4 regions of the Glutamicibacter sp. NPDC087344 genome follow, and region 2 is predicted to be linked to each of the others. Evidence: riboswitches for the same ligand, from Rfam matches in the RefSeq annotation. Region 2 holds a riboswitch; each other region holds the start of a gene.
What was found. Region 2 has a riboswitch for S-adenosylmethionine ahead of ACIOWL_RS03995 (hypothetical protein). Riboswitches for the same ligand answer to the same signal wherever they lie in the genome.
Positions count from the first base shown of each region.

Region 1: another riboswitch for S-adenosylmethionine. It lies ahead of ACIOWL_RS11740 (ABC transporter ATP-binding protein); the one in region 2 lies ahead of ACIOWL_RS03995 (hypothetical protein).
Region 3: another riboswitch for S-adenosylmethionine. It lies ahead of ACIOWL_RS16690 (hypothetical protein); the one in region 2 lies ahead of ACIOWL_RS03995 (hypothetical protein).
Region 4: another riboswitch for S-adenosylmethionine. It lies ahead of ACIOWL_RS11640 (ABC transporter substrate-binding protein); the one in region 2 lies ahead of ACIOWL_RS03995 (hypothetical protein).

Region 1 is NZ_JBIUXY010000005.1:367,397-370,729, reverse strand. It holds gene ACIOWL_RS11745 (aliphatic sulfonate ABC transporter substrate-binding protein) at 1-542, opposite strand, end outside; gene ACIOWL_RS11740 (ABC transporter ATP-binding protein) at 630-1,451, opposite strand; SAM riboswitch class I at 1,457-1,558, opposite strand; SAM riboswitch class I at 1,825-1,915, shown strand; gene ACIOWL_RS11735 (acyl-CoA dehydrogenase family protein) at 1,933-3,276, shown strand.
Region 2 is NZ_JBIUXY010000002.1:224,391-227,723, reverse strand. It holds gene ACIOWL_RS04000 (AAA family ATPase) at 1-872, shown strand, start outside; gene ACIOWL_RS03995 (hypothetical protein) at 988-1,542, opposite strand; SAM riboswitch class IV at 1,593-1,705, opposite strand; gene ACIOWL_RS03990 (4a-hydroxytetrahydrobiopterin dehydratase) at 1,808-2,458, opposite strand; gene ACIOWL_RS03985 (hypothetical protein) at 2,640-3,176, shown strand; gene ACIOWL_RS03980 (DUF421 domain-containing protein) at 3,176-3,333, shown strand, end outside.
Region 3 is NZ_JBIUXY010000010.1:42,858-46,190, reverse strand. It holds gene ACIOWL_RS16700 (helix-turn-helix domain-containing protein) at 1-528, opposite strand, end outside; gene ACIOWL_RS16695 (DinB family protein) at 740-1,339, shown strand; SAM riboswitch class IV at 1,437-1,550, shown strand; gene ACIOWL_RS16690 (hypothetical protein) at 1,566-1,832, shown strand; gene ACIOWL_RS16685 (VIT1/CCC1 transporter family protein) at 1,888-2,991, shown strand; gene ACIOWL_RS16680 (LOG family protein) at 3,062-3,333, opposite strand, start outside.
Region 4 is NZ_JBIUXY010000005.1:342,942-346,274, forward strand. It holds gene ACIOWL_RS11640 (ABC transporter substrate-binding protein) at 1-1,458, opposite strand, end outside; SAM riboswitch class I at 1,580-1,671, opposite strand; gene ACIOWL_RS11645 (TetR/AcrR family transcriptional regulator) at 2,317-2,901, shown strand; gene ACIOWL_RS11650 (phosphotransferase enzyme family protein) at 2,921-3,333, opposite strand, start outside.

The DNA.
Region 1 (3,333 bases), on a different contig from region 2:
GTGCGGCCATCCGCGTGCTGCACGTTTTGCAGCGTGATGTCCTTTTCGCTCAGCCCGGCCTCTTCCAAGGCCTGCAGCAGGAAGAAGTAGGGGTCGGTGCCCTTGGTCGCGGCGACCGACTTGCCCTTCAGGTCTGCCGGGCCGGTGATATCGGAATCCTCATTGACCACCAGCGCAGCCCACTCGGGCTGGGAGTACAGGGCGATGGTTTTGATGGGGGAGCCGTTTGAGCGAGCCAGCAGCGCCGCCGAGCCGGCGGTGGAACCGATCTGGACGGCATCCGCACGCAGTGCTTCGTTGGCCTTGTTGGAGCCGGCGGACTGGATCCATTCGATGCTGACGCCCTGTTCCTTGGCGGCTTCATCCAGCCAGCCCTTTTCCTTGAGTACCAGGCTCAGCGGGTTGTAGGTGGCGAAGTCGATGGACAGTGTTTTGCCGTCTGCGGCGGCGTTCTCGCCGGCGCAACCGGTCAGGGCCAGGGCGCCAACTGCCAGGGCGGTCAAGGTGAGGGCTGAGCGGCGGGTGAAACGGTGTGCGAACATCAATAATTCCTTGATTTGTGCGTGCGAGTGTAGCGGTTGTGCGAACACAACCGTGCAAAAAGAGTCAGTGCGGGGCGAACGCCCGGATTAATGGTTGGTGGGATCTACACCCAGCAACCCGAGCAGGTGCGCACGGTGCGCGATGAACTTTTCATCGCTGTGGCTGCGTGGGTGGGAGGCCGCCAATTTCAGATCCTCGATCACCGTGGCGCCCTGTTGTCCCTCGGGTCGTCCTAGGACAATCACGCGGTCCGCGAGGGTCAGCGCCTCGTCGACATCGTGGGTCACCATCAGCACGGTGGTGGGCAACGATGCATGGATGGACAGCAGCAGATCTTGCATTTTCAGCCGGGTCAGTGCATCCAGCGCTCCGAAGGGTTCATCCAGCAGCAGCACCCCGGGGCGGCGGGCCAAGGCCCGGGCCAGTGAAACTCGCTGCGCCATACCACCGGAAATTTCGCGTGGCCGCAGGTCCGCGGCCTGGGTCAGCCCGGTGAGTTCCAGCAGCTGGTTGATCAGTTCGGCACCATCGTGTTTGGCGGTTTTCGGTGCCAGGCCCAGCGCAATGTTTTCGCGAACCGAACGCCAGGGAAGCAGGCGCGGCTCCTGGAAGGCCACCGCGCACAGCTCGTTGATTCCGTTGACCTCGCGGGACCCGGTGAGCACCGCGCCACCCGTGGGATGGTCCAGGCCGGAGACCGAACGCAGCAGTGTTGACTTGCCGCAGCCGCTGGCGCCGAGGATTGCCACAACCTGTCCTGCCTCGATGTGCAGGTTGACCTCGCTGAGCACCAGACGCTGTTCCTTCTTGGTGGTGAAGGTGCGCGAGACATTGTGGAAGTCAACGGACAGCGCGCTGGATGTTCCGGTGGTAGCCGTTTGCTGAGGCAAGGCATAGGCAGTAGCCATGATCATCTCCATCGGTCCTGGCGGTAGCACCGGCCGTGAATCCGTGAATCCAACGGTGGTTGCTGCGGCGTCATAGAGCCAGATCTCTCGGCCGCTCGGGATGGTTACGTATCTATTACACGCATTCGAACGATTTTGATGCAAATCTTGCGTAACATGAAAATTCTTCGATCAACCGGCGAAAACTGTGAGAAATTTCGTTATTTATTTCATTGAATGCTGGTTTGATCGATTTTTTCGCCTCACGTGTGGCTCATCTTCGGCGGTTTGTCGCTATGGGCGTTAGCCGGGCTGGAGAGTTTGGGTCTTTTCCGCGACGAAATATGACTTCGGGGCTTGGATTAGCCCGAATATTACGGCTACAAATGATTACGACCCATCCAGAGCGGCCGAGAGATCTGGCTCGACGACGCCGCAGCAACCACCCACCCTAGGGACGGTGCTACCGCCAGGATCGATGGAAAGAATCGAGGACTTTTGTATGTCTTTTGGCGCACCCCAAAACGATTTTGAGGTGGACTTTAACGCGCTGAGCACGCCGGGGGCCGGTAATGCTCTGGAGCTGGATCAGTTCACCGAGGAACGCCCGACCCGTCAATTGCTGAAGGTGACGCCGGGTCCGGGAGCCGACGAGGACTACGAGCGTCTGGCAGCAATCTTCCGCCCGGTATTCGCGCACATCGCCTCCGGGGCCAAGGATCGGGACAGCAATCGCATCCTGCCCTTTGAACAGGTTGGACTGCTTAACCGAGACCGATTCGGCGCATTGCGGCTGCCGGTCTCGGAAGGCGGCCACGGCGCCCGGCTCAGCGACGTTTTTCGCCTGCTGATTGAACTTTCCGAGGCCGACTCCCACGTGGGGCAGCTCTGGCGGGCGCACATCGCATTTGTTGAAGACGTGCTGCGTTTGGAAGACCCGGAACTGCAAGCCAAGTGGTTCGCCCGCATTGCGGCGGGGCAGATTGTCGGCAACGCCTACACCGAAAAGGGCGGAAATGCGCTGGGCGCCCTGAACACCAAGGCAAGCCAGGTGGACGGCCGCTGGGTAGTCAACGGTGAAAAGTTCTACTGCACCGGAACCATCTTCGCGGACTGGACCACCGTCGCGGTGGCCCACCCCGAACGCCCGGGGCGGCAGATCGCCGTCGTTTCAACGCAGCACAGCGGGGTCAAGATCCTGGACGACTGGGATGGGTTCGGCCAGGGACTGACCGGCACCGGAACCACCGAATTCCACCAGGTTCCGGTGGACAGCTTCATGCCTGAAAACCCCAATGATCCCGAAGCCGCAATTTTCCAGCTGGTCCTCATGGCGGTGCAGGCAGGCATCGGCCGGGCGGCGCTGAACGATATGCGCAGCTCCGTCCAGTCGCGCACCCGCAGCTTCAGCACCGGCACCGGTGTTCCGGTGCACCGCGAACCGCAGGTCTTGCAGTTGGTGGGGGAGGTCTCCGCGGAGGTGTTCGCCGCGGATTCGGTGGTCATCGGCGCCGTCCTGGAGGTCGAATCGGCGTTGAATGATACGCACCTGAACGCCGAAGAGCGTTTTGCGGTGTGTGAACTCGCCGCCAACCGGGCGCAGACGATTGTGCAGCCGCTGGTCATCGGCGCCACCAGCAAACTTTTTGACGGTTTGGGCGCCTCCTCCACACGCAGCAGCTGCAATATGGACCGGCACTGGCGCAACGCCCGCACCATCGCCACCCACAACCCTGCCATCTACAAGGCCCGCATCGTGGGCGACTATGAGATCAACGGGGTTCAGCCCCAGCGGCTTTCGGTCACCGGCGAACTCGGCGGCCCATCCCAGGCCTACACCATCTAGCCGTCACGGCACACCCAACAAACTTCTACCGCAGAACTACGAATAAGGGGCACCACC
Region 2 (3,333 bases):
AGCAACTGGTTCTACCCGATGGCCTGCGGGAGCGTATTGAAGAACAAGTCCTCGGTGTGGGAGAACACCGCGACATATTAACCGCCTTGGGCGCCCACCTGAAACGTGGTGTCTTGTTGTACGGTCCTCCGGGCACCGGCAAAACACATACCGTCAGGTATTTAGCCTCGGCCGCGGCCGAACACACGGTCATCCTGCTCAATGGCAATACGTTGCCTCTGGTCTCCCAAGCCTCGGCCATGGCCCGCGCACTTCAGCCCTCGATTGTGGTGCTGGAGGACTGCGATTTGATTGCCGAGGACCGCGGTTTCGGGCATGGCCCGCAGCCGTTGCTTTTTGAGGTTCTTGATGCCATGGACGGCCTGGAAGCAGATGCAGATGTCACCTTCCTGCTCACCACCAATCGGGTTGATTCACTGGAGCAGGCACTCGTGCAACGCCCCGGCCGCATTGACCTTGCGGTCGAGATTCCGCGGCCCGAACTTGCCGGTCGAATTGCCCTGTTGGAGCTGTATGCGGCCAAGCTGAATCCACGTGCAGATGTGGTTCAAGAGGTCGCTGAGCGAACCGAGGGAACAACCGCTTCGTTTACCAAGGAACTGGTACGCCGAGCAATCCTGAATGCCGCTGTCGCAGGAGACGTTCCAAGCGATCAACACCTGCTGGGGGCGGCAGAGGAACTTATGAGCGACGCGGCAACGCTCACCCGGAATTTCCTTGGAGGAACCAGTGATCCGGAATTTGATGATTCCGGCGATGAAGAGGGCGCCTCATACTTCGGTTGGGTTCAGGGGATTGATCGTTCGCACAATATACCTAGCGGGTTCGAGAATGACCCGGATGCCCAGCACAACGATCCTGAGCGTGGATGAACCTCTGGTTTAGCCGGTTCCAATGACCGGAAAAGGTTGGCTACCCGAAGCACCGCGCTGACCGTTCCGCGGGCCCTGCCCTGAGCGCAGGGCCCGCGGAACAATCCGGATTCAGCTACTGCCCGGGGTCACCGTAGATAAACTCTCGCACCGCAGCCGACGGTGTCCCGAAGAGCATGTACCGAGGGAAATCCGCCCATTCTTCAGGTTCCAGCTGCACCACATGATCCGGATACTGGCAATCAACAAAATCTTTCAGTGTCGGTGGGCCATCGCTGTGCATCAGCCGTTTGTAGTACTTTCCGGCTCTCGGGTTGGGAGCCAGAATGCCAAGCCGGTGCAGCCGATCTTCCAGCCGGCTGGAGTCTTCAGGTCCCTTGCTACACCGCCGCGCGGACTCGGTGGCCTCCAGCACTGAGCTGCTCACGGCCCAATACAGTTCAGGGGTGAACCCCACCGCGATCCAGCGGGCAATGTAACTTCTCATATGATCCGACAAGTCATTCAACCGGCCGCTGGCGAGTCTCCGGCTGCTGAGCACCTTATGCATCGCCCGTTGCTCAAAGTCATTTCCGCCGTAAAATGGGAATTCGAGCACGACGCCTTGCCACAGGCGTTCTAGGTTCGTACCCTCTGGATTTTCAATTGAGAATTCTTCGTCCTGATTCATGATGCGCTCCTGCTGAGGGAGCCAGCCAAGCGGCATTGACGCTGGGCAGACTCACCGACTTACCCAAACTTTTGTCTAGGTCAGTTCTTCCCCTGGGGCACCCCGCTCGATGAGGAGGGTTGCCGTGCGACTAGCCAGGTACTTCTCATCGCAACTCTTGAACCTGAGATCAAGCATAAGCCAATGGCACCGACAGTTTGGGTGCCACCGGCCTACAGGCAATCAGCGGAGACTACGTTTCCCTATTGTTCAGCCAGGCTCAGCGTTACCGGTCGGCTTCGGTGCAGATGCAGAAACGGTTGCCTTGCGCGTCGGTGATGACGGTAAACGACGGGGCTTCTTGCGCGTCAGCATGTGTTCGGACATCCTGAAGATTCTTCAGTACCGGACCGCTGGCAGAATTCGGGACCCAAACGTCAAGGTGCAACCGGTTCGCATTCGGTGTTGCGGTTTTCTGGAACCAGATGGCCGGGCCGCGTCCATTCGGATCGGCCAAGCTTCCATCCTGCAGTGTGGTGTATCCAAGCCCGGCCGCCCATTGCTGCGCGATCTCTTCCGGGTTGTCGGTATCGATGGCGATCTCCACGGCGCTAATCAGGTCAACACGTGGTTTAGCGCCAAGGGACGTGGCCCGCTCCGAGATCTTGCTGGCCAGTGCAATGTCCCGGGTGGTGAGCTGCCCGCCAGCGTCATGGGAGGTCGTCGTGACAAAAACCTTGTTGTAGCGCCAGTCCACATTGGGATGGTGGTTGTCCAGCTCTGCGGCGCCGGCGATATCGCTGAACAGCTCAATCGCGGCGGCGGAGGTCTTGGTTTCGAAAACTGCGGCAATGGCGCCGGGAATCTTCCGCCAATGCGGCATCTCCTGGAGGTATCCGTTGAGTTCGTCTTGGGCGATCACATCATTTGCAGACATACGATTCTCCTTTCTCGGCCAACTTTCCCACCCGCCACGATGAAGTTCAATGAAACTGAGCAGACTTCCAGAAACTGCGTGCGGGCCCGGCGTGCTGGAAAAGGGCTGTGAACATCCTGCCGGCTAAGACAACACCCTCGTTCACGGCTAGTCTCGACCAAAATGAGCGCGAGGAGTTTTGATGGTTAATATTCACAACGCCAAGGTCTCCGATTCCACGTTGGAAGACGTCATTAACGAGGACGCCCACCGCACTCGACGCCTGATTGGCCGAGCCATCATTATCTTTGTCGCAGCCATTGTCCTAGCCGCGGCGTTCGGGGCATTCGACATCGAATCCAGCGCAGAACGCTCCCAAGACGGACTGCATGTCCAGTTGCGCCATCCGGGCGTCGCCCGGGCCGGTAATGAAATCGAGCTGGAAATACTAGTCGAATCCGATACCCCGCTGACCGAGACCTTCACACTGCGCCTGACCGACGACTACCTGCTGTTCTTCGAGGACCTCGCGGTGTTCCCCGACCCAGAGTCGCAAAGTGCCGATGAGACCGGGGCGGTGGAATTCGAGGTGGCCGCCCAGCCGGACGCCACGCGCATGCTGGTGCGGGTCACGGGCAGGGCTTCGGACCGGTGGGATTTGCGCACCAGCGGAAACCTCCGGGTCGAGGTCGGAGCTTCAACCGTCGATGTCCCGTTTACCACTTGGAGGGTCCCCTAATGGAAATTGTCATTCGCGCCGCCGTAGCCTTCGTGATCCTGTGGCTGGTGACCCGCGCCGCGGGACGCTCCACCTTGGGTGAACTGAGCTCATTCGAGTTGATCTTGTTCGTCGTGCTCGGCGATCTGGTGCAGCAGGGCATCACCATGGAAGACCG
Region 3 (3,333 bases), on a different contig from region 2:
GTTTCCGGGATTCTCCCAGCTGTGAGGTTCTCGCCCGGGAAAGGTCATGGTGTCCCCCGCCGCAAGCTCGATGCGCTGCTCTGGCAGGACCAAGGTGAAAACCCCGGAGGCCACATGCAACACCTCCAGCTCGCAATCAACCGAATACAGTTCTGCCTCGCCGATACCGTGAGGCTCTACTTCGGCACGAATCACCTGAACACGTTTCTCGCCCCGCGGGGTTACCAGCTGTTCGGTGATTCCCGAGCCGCCCAAGGAGATCCGTGGAGCCTCCGCCAAACGCACCAAGGTCGTATCCGGCACCTCAAACAAGGTGCCTACCTCGATACCCAGCACCTCGCAGAGCTTGAGCAGCGTGGAAACCGACGGGCTGGTCAGATCACGCTCCACCCGAGAGAGAAAACCCTTGGTCAAACCCGAAAGCTCGGCAACCTGGTCGATGGTCATTCGTTGTTGCTGGCGGACGCCACGAAGCCGTGCACCAATATTTATCGACGACCCTGAAGGCTCAACGGGCAAAGCTTTCATCCGTGGGAAACCTGAACCTATTCTCTTGCTGCCGGGTAGAAACAACTCAAATTCTGAGGACAGGATGACCCTGCGAGCTCAGTTTACCAATACGCAACTTCCGTCACACCTGGCCGGAAGAATGTGACAAAGCCTGTGGTTGAAGTCCATTTCTGCCGTTGATTCACGCTATGTGATTCCGTTGCCCGCGCACCGCATCTAGACTCAAGCCATGGACTCGACCCCCAACAGCACCGCAGCCCGGCTGCGCGAATACCTCAATGACGCCCGGCAGGCAGTGATCTTTAAAAGCGAGCAGCTCAGCGAGGAACTTGCACGCCAGCCAATGACCCCCACCGGAACTCACATCCTCGGTGTGGTGCACCATCTGGCAATCACCGAGTACGGCTATTTCGGTTTATGCCTCAACCGGCAGGTTGACGCCCCCTACGTTCAGCAGCTCTTGGAGATCGATGACCCGCAGGCGGATTTTATCCCTCCGGCCGATTTCTCGGTCGCCCAGGTCCTCGACCTCTACCGATCAGCAATCAGCTTCGCCGAGGCCGGTTTCGACGAACGTGACCTCAGCAGCCCCGCAGAAGTTCCGTGGTGGGTGAAACACCGGCACACCACCCTCGAACACCTGCTGGTGCATATGATTGCGGAAACCTCACGCCATGCCGGACACCTGGATATTGTCCGGGAACTGCTGGATGGAAAGGTCGGGCTGCGTCCCGAAGCCCTCAATCTGCCCGACTACACCACGGACCAGTGGGAAGAGCAACAATCCCGGTTGCAACAGACCGCCGAGCAAAAGCGCGACGGAGCGTAGTTTGTGGCACGCGGCGTAGGGTCGCGCGGGATATGCGGTCACACTACGGAATGAAACTTCACGACTTAACATTGTGGCGGTAACATCAACACTGTTGCTTCACGAGACGCGGCGCCAAGCTCCGACTGGCCGCGCACCAACCCCAGGTTCATGGGTGGTTCGGATGAAGAAGCGGTCCGGGCACCAACCGATGCACGGGCAAGAGCTGCGTGAGAGTTGTTGTCTTATGGCATTTTCCGTCCTTCCAATCATTGACCTGCAAACCGGTCAGGTGCAGTTGAAGGTACAGGGTCGCTGGTACACCCGCTACATTTCAGATCCCGCCCAGCTAGAGCGGTTGATCACGCGGTCTGCTCACCGACCGGTTTTCGACCTCGAGACCGGAGAGCTGATCATTCTCGTCGCATCCGCCGGGCTGCCAGCCGGCAAGCCGGTTGCTTTTAGGCTTGCCAAATTCCCCGCGTCCTTAGCGCTGGCTAAAGTGAGAGGCTGAACAAAACCGCGGATTTCAGCAAGAAATCCTATGCCGTAGGAGAGTCATCCTCGTGATGCCAGATAACCCCACGACTCAGCCCACCTCCGCACAAATCCACCGCTGGCGTAAATACGTCGCTGACGAGGTCGCCGAAGGTGCCATCTACCGGGCGCTAGCCCAGAAAAAATCAGGACAGGAAAAGCAGATCCTTTTGGGTTTGGCCGCCGCCGAAGAACGCCACGAAGAGTACTGGCGCAACAAACTCGGCGAACATGCCCGCCCGGTACGCCCTTCGTTGCGCCGGAGCATCCTGCGATTCCTCGCGCTGCATTTCGGCTCGGTTTTTGTGCTCGCACTGGCGCAACGTGCCGAAAGCAACACTCCCTACAGCAGCGACGCCGACGCTTCGCCGCAGATGGCCGCCGACGAACAAGTCCACGAAGAAGTTGTCCGGGCCCTGGCAACCGCCGGCCGGGCCCAGCTCTCCGGAAATTTCCGTGCCGCGGTATTCGGCGCCAACGACGGCCTGGTATCCAATCTGGCGCTGGTCATGGGTATCGGTGCGACCGGTGTCGCCTCCGGAATGGTGCTCTTTTCCGGGATCGCCGGCCTGCTCGCGGGGGCCTTGTCCATGGCGGCCGGCGAATATGTCTCCGTCCGCTCCCAGCGTGAGCTGCTCACCGCCTCGCGTCCCACCCAGGTCACTCTCACCGCCGCCCCGGACCTCGACCTTGATGCCAACGAACTGGTCCTGATCTACAAGGCCCGCGGCATGAATGACGAAGACGCCGAGCATCGTGCCGCCGAGCGCATGGGCCTGTTCACCTGCGACTGCAACCCATCATTCTCACTGAACCCAGAGGCTCGGGCCGAAGAATTTGAGAACGAGCATGAGGAGCTGGGCTCGGCTACCGGTGCGGCGGCAACGTCGTTCTGTTTGTTTGCCTCCGGCGCCATCATCCCGATCCTTCCCTACATTTTCGGGATGACCGGCCTGGCGGCCGTCGCCACCTCGGTTTTGCTGGTTGGCGCGGCGCTGATGACAACCGGCGGTGTGGTCGGTCTGCTTTCCGGCGCTTCCCCCATGAAACGCGGCCTGCGCCAACTGGCCATTGGCTGGGGAGCCGCGGCGGTGACCTACTGCCTGGGCCTGCTGTTCGGCACCAGCCTGGCCTAAAACGAACGCCCCGGTAGCACCTACCCTGCACGGCCATCACCTGAAGTTTCAGGCGGTGGCCGTGCTCGTTTCAGAAGCGGGTGCGCCGCCGCAGGGAGCGCATGGTGCCAAGGAACTGCACTGCCTCATCCACCGAATCAACCAAGGCAATCTTCGGCTCCATGGCCCGCTCGGCGGCCAACGCTTGAAGCAGCGGCCATACGGGCAACGTCCGGGTCCAGTACTCCCGACCGACCAAAACCAGCGGAACCACCCGCGCACCGGTGGCGTAGTAGTTCTCGCAGGCATCCTGAAAAATCTCCTGAACCGTACCCGCGGCTCCTGGCAACACCACAATGCCGC
Region 4 (3,333 bases), on a different contig from region 2:
GCTGGTGGCCGCCTGCTCCTTGGCGAAGAGCTCGTTCAGCTCTTCGTCGGAGTTCAGTGTCTGGGTGTTGTTGGCCGGCGCGTAGACCGGGCCGAGGCCGCCAAGGGCGAACTGCCGGGTACCGAAGAACTCAATCTGGTCGTCAACCAGCGCATTCACCAGGAAGGTATTGTCGGCAGCGCGGTTGACCAGCTTCACGCCGAGGTCGCGCCACTGCTGCTCGATCAATTCGAATGCCGGCTTGATGACAACGGAGTTGTTCGAGCTGGCAACGGTGATTTCCAGCTTCTCTCCGTCTTTTTCGCGCACGCCGTCCGCCCCTACGGTCCAGCCCGCTTCGTCGAGCAGCTGCTTGGATTTCTCCGGGTTGTAGGCAAGATCTGCGGACAAATCAACAAATCCCGGCGCCTTGTGGTTCAAGATCGATCCGGCAATGACGTAGCTGTCCGAAAGCACGGTGTCCTTGATGGCCTGACGGTCGATTCCGACCTGGAGTGCTTGGCGAACCTTCGGGTCGGCAAGCTTGCCGGAGCCGATACGCACCGCTGCCTGGTTGGTTGTCAGGTCAACACCCTGAGCGGCGAATACCTGGCCGCCGTTGGCGGTGAGCACCTGCTCATCAACCGGCTGCAGGCCGCGGACCAGGTCGACCTGGCCTGACTGGGCGGCGCCGGCGCGGCTGGCAACTTCTGGCAGGTACTTGACCACGAGGGAATCAAGGTAGGCATCCCCCTGATTCGCTGCGGTTTCCGGGGCCCAGGCGTAGTCGTCACGGCTGGTGAAAACAACTTCTTCGTCCGGCTTTTCCGACTCGAAAACAAACGGTCCGGATCCGACGATCTTTGCAATCGCCGACTGTCCGGCGTTGTCCAGCTTCAACGTTGCCGGGGAAACCAGGCCGGCGGTGACCGAGGAGGTGGCACGCAGGAAGTTGGCGTCCGGACGCTTGAGCGTCACCTTGACCTGGTTATCGCCTACAACTTCAGCCGACTTGTATGCGCTGAAGTCCACGTTTGGTGCGATCTGAGCGGATTCGATGCCCAGACCCAGTGCATCAAGGTTAAGCTTGACCGCCTGCGCATCCAGTGCGGTGCCGTCAGAGAAGGTCACTCCGTCACGAATGGTGAAGGTGAACTCGGTCTGCTCGGTGTTTGCCTCAAAATCGTCGGCAATCCAGCCCACGAGCTTGCCGGACTCAACGTCATAGTAGGTCAGGCGGTCCAGGACCGAATTCAGCACGTTGGCCTTCTCGTAGAAACGAGCGGCCTGGGTCTGCCAGTTATTGATCGGGGTAACTTCGGCAAAGGTGAAGGTGCCGCCCTCTACCGGTTCACCGGCCGCCGCCGGCGAACCTTCTGCTGGGGTAGCAGAATCTGCATTGCCACCGCAGGCGGTCAGGGTTAGTCCCAATACGGCGGCCAGGGCCGCTGCTTTCAAGCTCAGGTGCGAAATACGCATCTTCGTGTGTTCCTCTCGGTATGTGACCCGAGGATTACGCATGAATACTCAACGATCCTTTGTTGAGGATCTGCGGGAAGGCATAGCTCCGCCCGCGAAGGACCGTTGTGGAATCTAGCAATCTCCATCGGTCCTGGCCTTAGCACCGCTCCCTGCTTCGGGTGGTTGCTGCGACGTCTGCGAGCCAGGTCTCTCAGTCGCTCTGGATGGTGTGGTGTTCGGCTAACCTGCCGAACAATTCAAGTGTGCAACCCATTGCGGGTGCCAGCCAAGCGTTACGTAAAGTCCGCGTCATGAAGTCATATTCCAAGCGATAACACGCCGTCATCACGTCACACTAGGTGTCACAGTTCGTCACAAGTCGTTTTGTGTCGCACTGAAGATTTTTCCCTTGCGCTAGTGGCTATCGATAGTCCTTAATGACCCGACTTTAAAGAAGACAGTCTCCAACACCAGTTCACAGAGAGTGGGTGCTGCGTCACAAACGCAAAAGTGAAGTTGAGTCCGCAAGCCACGGAAACCGGCAATTCGCTCTCGAAGACTATGCTCAGGTGACCCTGGACCAAGGGCGCATCGACTACCCCCGAATGCTCCTGCAAGTTATGGATCAGAAAATCGCTCGGTCAGCTTTCGGACATCAACCGCCCTACGGACCGCCCCGCGGTCCACGGCGTCCAGAGCTCGGGGAATCAGATTAGCCGTTGGCCTCCACCGAATGGGAGGCATTCGAGTATCCACGGATTCCCATAGGTGCCTGACCAAAAGAGGGACGACCTGATTCGTATGATTAACTAATCCCTACTACTTCCAATTTATCTTCGTCCCGAAAGTGCAGCTGTGTCCCACGAGCCTCTAAGTTTGCGTGAACGCAATCGTCAGCGCACTCGCACTGACATCCTCGTGGCAATGTCGCTGCTGCTCGGTCAGAAGTCCTTTGACAGCATCACCATTGAAGAGGTCGCTAAACACGCGGGGGTATCCCGTGGAACCGTTTATACGTATTTCCCTGATGGGCATGAGCAGCTGGTTCGTGAAGCCTACACTCGAATTGGCAACCTGCTAGATGCCGATGGTTCGGCACGCCGCGACCAGCAAGTTGGTGCCACGGCACGAATCATCGCTTTAGCTACTGCGCTGGTGGACATTGCGTCAACCCCGGAAGGTCGCTTTTACGCGCGCATCGGCACGGCCACGTTCGGCCCGCTCAGTGGCGTGACCGGTCAGGCCTCATCGCACTTCAAACAGATGCTGCTTGAAGATCTTCGTCAGGCACGCAACGACGGAACTCTGCCGGCCGACGCACCCGTTGAAGAAATCGCAGTTTTGGTCTCCGGGGCGCTGCGTGAAATTGCCTCCGTGACCGCGGAGCACCCAGAGCAGGCCGATGGTCTGCTGCGGGCCTTGCGACGCACCTGCAATGCACTGTTAACTGAAGCGAATTAACACTGTCGAAGAGCCAGGGCTACTCCGCGCCCAAGTCCGTCGCCATGCGCACGACCAGCGGAACGATTTCAGCGATCAAGAACTGGGCGGTCGCAGTTTCGGGGCGCGTCGCGGCCCATCCCAGGTAAGTGAAACCCCGCGCGAGCAAAAAGAGATCAAGCAATTGCTCTTCGTGTTGGCTCAGGTCCCGCTCGGTTCGGTACCCGCGTAACAAGGCTTCTCGGTAATCCGGGTACAACTCGTTCTCCACAAAGAAAAACAGCACGGTGGACAGGTCGAAGAGATACCATCCATCACCAAAATCATCGAAATCGATCACAACAAATTCATCGCCGGAAACCAAAACGTTTTCAGGGGTGAAGTCTGCGTGGATCACGCCGTAGACCGATGGCTCGGTCCCAAAAGCCTTGAACTGATCCCGCATGATTTCCC